DNA from 2 places in the Streptomyces sp. NPDC033178 genome. Region 1 is predicted to be linked to the other one. Evidence: predicted binding sites of a transcription regulator. Region 1 holds the regulator's gene; the other holds the start of a gene.

Region 1 (4,270 bases):
GGAGCCGCGGGAGCCGCGGGAGCCGCGGGAGCCGTCGGGACCGCCGGGACTGCCGGAGCCGCCGGAGCCGCCGGGACCGCCAGGGCCGCGGGAGCCGCCAGGATCGCCGGAGCCGCCGGAGCCGCCAGGGCCGCGGGAGCCGCCGGGACCGCCGGGACCGTCGAGGCTGTCGGGACCGCCGGGACCGACGGAGTTGTCGAGGCTGTCCGAGCCGCCGGGGGCTCCAGGGCTTCCAGGGATGAGAACCGCCAGGTCGTGGGCCGTGTGGCCGGGGCCGATGTTCGCCAGCAGGACCTGTACGCCGCCGCCCAGGTCGAGCGTCCACTCGCCGGAGACGAGGTGCCGGGGGCGGACGAGGAGGTCCGCCGCCTCGGCCGCCTCGTCCGGATCGGCGCCGTTGCGCACGGCGTCCGCCAGCAGCTCGTCCCGTCCGTCGACGAGCACCCGCTCAAGGCCCACCGCCCCGAAGACCTCGACACCCGAGAACGCCGCCGCGCCGAAAACATGGTCGAAATGCGGGTGGGTGAGCGCGAGATGGGTGACCCGCCCGCCCCCGAGCAACCGCCGCGCCTCCGTACGCAGCCGCGCGCCCTCCCGCAGCCCCGACCCCGCGTCGATCATGAGCGCCGCACCCTCGCCCACCACGAGCCCGACCGTGCAGTCCCACCCCGGAAGCCGACAGCGCCCCACACGCGGCCCCAGTTCCTCCCACCCGGCCTCTTCCCAAGTCACCCTCATACGCCGACGCTAGCCCTACGCCCCATGAAGTGCGCAGACAGTAGTCGGGACAGAGCAGGACAGCCCCGTACACGTCGTCGTGACATCGCAGGGCTGCCTTGCCCGGGTCGTGCCTACCGGCCGTACACTTGGCCCGGGGATGCTGGCACTCGCGCGGGCTGAGTGCCAGGCAAGGCGATCGAGGATGATCGAGGACCGCATCGAAGACCGCGGGGAAGACCAGCTGGAGGTGTGCGCGATGCTCAGTGAACGCAGGCTCGAAGTGCTGCGCGCCATCGTCCAGGACTACGTGGGCACCGAGGAGCCGGTCGGTTCCAAGGCGCTCACGGAGCGCCACCGGTTGGGCGTCTCCCCGGCGACCGTCCGTAACGACATGGCGGTCCTTGAGGACGAGGGCTACATCGCCCAGCCGCACACCAGCGCCGGCCGCATCCCCACGGACAAGGGCTACCGCCTCTTCGTCGACAGGCTCGCGGGCGTCAAGCCGATGACCGCGCCGGAGCGACGGGCGATCCACAGCTTCCTCGACAACGCCGTCGACCTCGACGACGTCGTGGGGCGGACCGTCCGGCTCCTCGCGCAGCTCACCCGGCAGGTCGCCGTCGTGCAGTACCCGTCGCTGACCCGCTCGACCGTGCGTCATGTGGAGCTGCTGGCGCTGGCCCCGGCCCGCGTCATGCTCGTACTGATCACGGACACCGGCCGGGTCGAGCAGCGCATGGTGGACTGCCCGGCGCCCTTCGGGGAGGCCTCCGTGGCGGATCTACGCGCGCGGCTCAACAGCCGGATCGCGGGCCGCCGTTTCGCGGACGTCCCGCAGCTGGTGCAGGATCTCCCCGACGCCTTCGAGTCGGACGACCGGGGTACGGTCGCGACCGTGCTCTCCACCCTCATGGAGACCCTCGTCGAGGAGACCGAGGAGCGGCTGATGATCGGCGGCACCGCCAATCTCACCCGCTTCGGACATGACTTTCCCCTCACCATCCGTCCGGTTCTGGAGGCCCTTGAGGAGCAGGTCGTTCTCCTCAAACTCCTTGGTGAGGTCAATGATTCGGGCATGGCCGTACGGATCGGTCACGAGAACGCCCATGAGGGACTCAACTCCACGTCCGTCGTCTCCGTCGGCTACGGTTCGGGCGTCGAGGCAGTAGCGAAACTTGGCGTGGTCGGACCGACGCGCATGGATTACCCCGGAACGATGGGAGCGGTACGAGCGGTGGCACGGTACGTAGGACAGATCCTGGCGGAGTCGTAAGTGGCCACGGACTACTACGCCGTACTCGGCGTGCGCCGCGACGCGTCCCAGGACGAGATCAAGAAGGCATTCCGGCGGCTCGCACGCGAGCTGCACCCGGACGTCAATCCCGATCCGAAGACGCAAGAGCGCTTCAAGGAGATCAACGCCGCTTACGAGGTGTTGTCGGACCCGCAGAAGAAGCAGGTCTACGACCTCGGCGGTGACCCGCTGTCCCAGGCGGGCGGCCAGGGCGCGGGCGGCTTCGGCGCCGGCGGGTTCGGGAACTTCTCGGACATCATGGACGCCTTCTTCGGTACGGCGTCGCAGCGGGGCCCCCGGTCGCGCACACGGCGCGGCCAGGACGCGATGATCCGGCTGGAGATCGACCTCGACGAGGCGGCCTTCGGTACGACGAAGGACATCCAGGTCGACACGGCCGTCGTGTGTACGACATGCAGTGGCGAGGGCGCCGCGCCCGGTACCTCCGCGCAGACCTGTGACATGTGCCGCGGGCGCGGCGAGGTGTCCCAGGTCACGCGGTCCTTCCTGGGCCAGGTCATGACGTCCAGGCCGTGTCCGCAGTGCCAGGGGTTCGGGACGGTCGTTCCGACGCCGTGCCCCGAGTGCGCCGGTGACGGGCGGGTCCGCTCGCGTCGGACCCTGACCGTGAAGATTCCCGCCGGTGTCGACAACGGCACGCGGATCCAGCTCGCGGGCGAGGGTGAGGTCGGACCCGGTGGCGGTCCCGCCGGTGACCTGTACGTCGAGATCCACGAGGTCGCGCACTCCACCTTCCAGCGGCGCGGCGACGACCTGCACTGCACGGTCACCATCCCGATGACCGCGGCCTCTCTCGGCACCAAGGTGCCGCTGGAGACGCTCGACGGGATGGAGGAGGTCGACATCCGCCCGGGCACGCAGTCGGGGCAGTCGATTCCGTTGCACGGGCGGGGGATCACCCACCTTCGCGGTGGCGGGCGTGGTGATCTCATCGTGCATGTCGAGGTCATGACGCCGACCAAGCTTGATCCCGAGCAGGAACGGCTGCTGCGCGAACTCGCGCAGCTTCGGGGGGAGGAGCGGCCCACGGGTCAGTTTCAACCCGGGCAGCAGGGGCTGTTCTCCAGGCTGAAGGACGCGTTCAACGGTCGCTGAGGGTTTTTTCCTCGGCCCCGCCGGGTGATTCCCGTGGCTTATGCCCGGGGGAAGGCCGGATTCGGACTTGTACGGAGGACGTGACAACATGCCGTCATGTCCTCCGCGCTGACCGATCTCTTCCCACTCCCGATCGTGCAGGCCCCCATGGCGGGCGGCGTCTCCGTGCCGCAGCTCGCAGCGGCCGTGTCCGAGGCCGGGGGGCTCGGTTTCCTCGCCGCCGGCTACAAAACGGCCGACGGCATGTACCAGGAGATCAAGCAGTTGCGGGGCGCCACGAGCCGCCCGTTCGGCGTGAACCTGTTCATGCCGCAGCCCGAGTACGCCGACCCGGCCGCGGTCGAGGTCTACGCCCACCAGCTCGCCGGCGAGGCCTCCTGGTACGAGACCGAACTGGGCGACCCCGACAGCGGACGCGACGACGGATACGACGCCAAGCTCGCCGTACTCCTCGACAACCCGGTGCCGGTCGTCTCCTTCCACTTCGGCTGCCCCACGCGTGACGTCCTGGACTCGCTGAGCCGGGCCGGCACGCTGACCCTGGTCACGGCGACCACCGCCGAGGAGGCGCAGGCCGTGCAGTGGGCGGGCGCCGACGCCGTGATCGTGCAGGGCGTCGAGGCCGGCGGCCACCAGGGCACCCACCGCGACAACCCGGAGACCGACGGCTCCGGCATAGGACTGCTCTCGCTGATCGCGCAGGTCCGCGAGACCGTGCAGATCCCGATCGTCGCCGCCGGCGGCATCATGCGCGGCAGCCAGATCGCCGCCGCGCTCGCCGCGGGAGCGAGCGCCGCCCAGCTCGGCACGGCGTTCCTCGCCACCCCCGAGTCCGGCGCCAACGCCGTGCACAAGCAGGCACTGACCAACCCCCTCTTCGTACGTACGCAGTTGACGCGCGCCTTCTCCGGCAGGCCCGCGCGCGGTCTGATGAACCGCTTCATGCGCGAGCACGGGCCGTACGCGCCCGCCGCCTACCCGGATGTCCACCACCTCACCTCCGCGCTCCGCAAGGCGGCGGCCAAGGCGGGGGACGCGCAGGGGATGGCGCTGTGGGCGGGACAGGGCCACCGGCTCGCGCGCGAGCTGCCCGCCGGGCAGCTGGTCGAGGTGCTCACGGCCGAACTCGCCGCCGCCAAG
Region 2 (4,270 bases), on a different contig from region 1:
CGAGGGCGGTTCGCACGGCCCACGAGAGCGGCGGCGAATAGGCCTCGGGATCGAAGACGCGCCCGCGCCCGCCCCGCCGCGCCGGATCCACGAACACGGCGTCGTACGCGTCCGTCGCGACCTCCGTGACATCCGCCTCGCGCACCTCGATCAGCTCGTCGAGCCCGAGCGCGTCGGCGTTCGCCCGCGCGACGGCCGCCGTCAGCGGGTCCCGGTCGACGGCGAGCACCCGGATCCCGGCCCGGGCGAGTGCGATCGCGTCCCCGCCGATCCCGCAGCACAGGTCCGCCACGGACCGCACGTCGAGCTCCTGGAAACGCCGGGCCCGGTACGCGGCGACACTCGCCCGGGTCGACTGCTCCACCCCGTTCGGCGTGAAGTACATCCGCCCCGCGTCCGCCGCGCCGAACTTCACCACGGCCCGCTGCCGCAACCGCGCCTGCCCGAGCGCCGCCGACACGAGCCCGACGGGGTACTCCCGCCGCAGCCGGGTCGCGACGGCCAGCTCCTGAGCGGGTTCGGTGTCCCGCACCTCTTCGAGAAGGGCACGTCCCTGGTCGGTGAGCAGGGCAGCGAATGAGGAGAGCGGATCGAGGTCGTTCACCGCCCCATTGTGGGCCAGTCGGTGGACGGGACGCGGTCGCCGGATGTGTCGAGGGCCTGTGAGGGGTGTGACCTGTGAGGATCCGGGTTCATGCGACTTGTACGACAAAATGATGGCAATGAGGTAAATGGCGGCTCAGGGGGCACCCCCTCAGGAGCGCGGGGAACCGCGCGACAGGCCCCCACCGCCCCGCAGGTCGCAATCCGGCCGTCCCACGCGGCACGCACCGCTCTCGCCCTCCTGACGGTCTCCGCACTGGCGGCCGGCTGCGGAGAAGCACCATCCACCACCGCCGAGCCCGCGGCGGGCCAGCAACTCCTCAAGGCCCCACCGGCGCGAGCCATGGACGCCTACGCCACCAAGCTCCGCCAGGAGCAGCGCGCCCGCGCGACCGCGGCAAAGCGCTGGGGGCTGGCCGGGCCCCCGCTGTCCGCACCTCCCGCCCCCAAGCGGAAGCCCCGCATCAGCACCCGTAAGGGCTTCGAGGTGGACGACCACGAAGGCCTGCCGCCCGTCTTCACCACGATCCCCACCAAGGACAAGGTCGTCTTCCTCACCATCGACGACGGCGCCGAGAAGGACCCGGCGTTCCTGCGGATGATGAGCGAGCTGAAGATCCCGTACACGGCCTTCCTGAGCGACTACCTGGTCAAAGAGGACTACGGCTACTTCAGGAAGATGCAGGACAGGGGCGTGGTCCTGAACAACCACACCCTCAACCACCGCTATATGCCGAACCTCTCCTACGAACGGCAGAAGCAGGAGATCTGCGGCATGCAGGACGTGATCGAGAAGCGCTACGGCAAGCGTCCGGCCCTCTTCCGCCCGCCCTACGGCAGCTACAACGAGGACACCCTGCGCGCGGCCGCGGCCTGCGGCATCAAGGCGGCCCCGCTGTGGAACGAGGAGGTCTTCGTCGACCGCTGGGACTACCGCGAGCTGGACCGCGACCTCCACCCCGGAGACATCGTCCTCAGCCACTTCCGCGGCAAGGAGCACTGGAAGGGCACGATGCCGGACATGGTCCGACGGTTCCTGAAGCTGGTCACGGACAAGGGGTACGCGGTGGCACGCATCGAGGACTACCTGTGAGGAAGCGGCCGGCCGCTGCCGCACTGCTCGCGGGCCTGGTCTGCCTGGCCGGCTGTGCCCAGTCCGTGGACCCCATCGAGCGGTTGGGCAAGAAGGCCGCGCAGAAGGTACGCACGTACGGCCCCACCGAGGACCCGTACCGCCGCTGGGGCCTGACCGCCCCGCTCACCCCGGCGCCGAACCCGCCCGACCGGCGGCCCTCCGCCCGCACCGCGGGACCGGGTCTGCCGCCCGTCGTCGACCGCGTCCCCACCCGCGACCGGGTCGTCTTCCTGACCTTCCACGACGGCGCCGAGAAGGACCCGGGGTTCGTCGACATGGTCCGCGAACTGCGGCTGCCGGTCACGATGTTCCTCACGGACAGTGTCGTCGGGCCGGGGTACGCCCACTTCGGCCGGCTCCGCGCGGTCGGCGCGACCGTGCAGAACCACACGCTCGACCACCCGTACCTGCCGGGCCTCCCGTACGCCGGCCAGCGCGCCGAGATCTGCGGCCAGCAGGAGAAGCTCAAGCAGCGCTTCGGTATCCGCCCCCGCCTCTTCCGCCCGCCCTACGGCGACTACAACGCCGACACCGTGCGCGCGGCCGCCGACTGCGGAGTGTCCGCCATCGTCCTCTGGCGCGACACGGACCGCCTCCGCCCGGGCGACATCCTCCACTGCCCGGAGGGCCGGAACGGCACGAGTCTCACCCGGACAACGGCCAAGATCCTGAACCGGGTCCAGAACCAGGGCTTCACGGTCGCCCGCCTGGAGGACTACCTGTAGCTCCCAGCCCGTCCGGCGTGTGAGGACGAGGCCGTTCAGGCCGATCAGCGGGGGTCTGGGGGCGGCAGCCCCCAGGGCGTTCACCCCCGGTTCCGGGCGCCGGACATCCCCCGACCGCCGGAGGCAACTGGCACTCCGCTTGACCGAGTGCTAATCGCAGTCATAGTCTCAGGCCTGGCACTCACCGCAGGAGAGTGCCAATAGCGACGGGCAGGTCCGGCACCCGCGACGACGGATCCACCTGGTCGCCACCTCAGACAGTTAACCCCGTGAGATCTCCGAAGGGGGAGGTCGGATCGTGACGACCACCAGCTCCAAGGTTGCCATCAAGCCGCTTGAGGACCGCATTGTGGTCCAGCCGCTCGACGCCGAGCAGACCACGGCCTCTGGCCTGGTCATCCCGGACACCGCCAAGGAGAAGCCCCAGGAGGGCGTCGTCCTGGCCGTTGGCCCGGGCCGCTTCGAGAACGGCGAGCGTCTTCCGCTCGACGTCAAGACCGGCGATGTCGTGCTGTACAGCAAGTACGGCGGCACCGAGGTGAAGTACAACGGCGAGGAGTACCTCGTCCTCTCGGCTCGCGACGTGCTCGCGATCGTCGAGAAGTAATTCACCCGGCACCACCAGCATTCCCGGCATTACCAGCATTGCAGTGAACTGCGCCCCTGGCCCCCGCGACCTTATGAAGCCGGGCGTCGGGGGCGCAGTTCGTTTCACCCACGTTTTCCGAGAGGGCTGAACCGCTCCCATGGCGAAGATCCTGAAGTTCGACGAGGACGCCCGTCGCGCCCTCGAGCGCGGCGTCAACAAGCTTGCCGACACGGTCAAGGTGACGATCGGCCCCAAGGGCCGCAACGTCGTCATCGACAAGAAGTTCGGCGCACCCACCATCACCAACGACGGTGTCACCATCGCCCGCGAGGTCGAGCTCGACGACCCGTACGAGAACCTCGGCGCCCAGCTGGTGAAGGAGGTGGCGACCAAGACCAACGACATCGCGGGTGACGGTACGACCACCGCCACCGTGCTGGCCCAGGCGCTCGTCCGCGAGGGCCTGAAGAACGTCGCCGCCGGCGCGTCCCCCGCCCTCCTGAAGAAGGGCATCGACGCGGCCGTCGCCGCGGTCTCCGAGGAGCTCCTCGCGACCGCGCGCCCGATCGACGAGAAGTCCGACATCGCCGCCGTCGCCGGTCTGTCCGCCCAGGACAGCCAGGTCGGCGAGCTCATCGCCGAGGCGATGGACAAGGTCGGCAAGGACGGTGTCATCACCGTCGAGGAGTCCAACACCTTCGGTCTGGAGCTGGACTTCACCGAGGGCATGGCCTTCGACAAGGGCTACCTGTCGCCGTACTTCGTGACGGACCAGGAGCGCATGGAAGCCGTCCTGGACGACCCGTACATCCTGATCCACCAGGGCAAGATCTCCTCCATCCAGGACATGCTGCCGCTGCTGGAGAAGGTCATCCAGACCAACTCCTCCAAGCCGCTGCTGATCATCGCCGAGGACGTCGAGGGCGAGGCCCTGTCGACCCTGGTCGTGAACAAGATCCGCGGCACGTTCAACGCCGTCGCCGTGAAGGCCCCCGGCTTCGGTGACCGCCGCAAGGCGATGCTCGGCGACATGGCCGGTCTCACCGGTGCCACCGTCATCGCCGAGGAGGTCGGCCTCAAGCTCGACCAGGTCGGCCTGGACGTGCTGGGCACCGCCCGCCGCGTGACCATCACCAAGGACGACACCACCATCGTCGACGGCGGCGGCAAGTCCGACGACGTCGCCGGTCGCATCAACCAGATCAAGGCCGAGATCGA

Evidence for each region. The regulator HrcA, encoded in region 1, represses chaperone genes, less so after heat shock. The targets are predictions, from matches to a motif close to TTNGCACTCNGNNNNNCNGAGTGCNAA.
Region 2: groES (co-chaperone GroES) is a predicted target of HrcA. The motif match lies at 2,591-2,617, and genes of this name have one in related genera.

What each region holds. Positions count from the first base shown of each region.
Region 1 is NZ_JBVIPT010000028.1:97,375-101,644, forward strand. It holds partial or broken gene ACZ5VQ_RS44880 (MBL fold metallo-hydrolase) at 163-738, opposite strand; gene hrcA (heat-inducible transcriptional repressor HrcA) at 977-1,993, shown strand; gene dnaJ (molecular chaperone DnaJ) at 1,994-3,130, shown strand; gene ACZ5VQ_RS44895 (nitronate monooxygenase) at 3,227-4,270, shown strand, end outside.
Region 2 is NZ_JBVIPT010000026.1:41,649-45,918, reverse strand. It holds gene ACZ5VQ_RS43635 (THUMP-like domain-containing protein) at 1-604, opposite strand, end outside; gene ACZ5VQ_RS43630 (polysaccharide deacetylase family protein) at 695-1,696, shown strand; gene ACZ5VQ_RS43625 (polysaccharide deacetylase family protein) at 1,693-2,463, shown strand; gene groES (co-chaperone GroES) at 2,762-3,070, shown strand; gene groL (chaperonin GroEL) at 3,210-4,270, shown strand, end outside.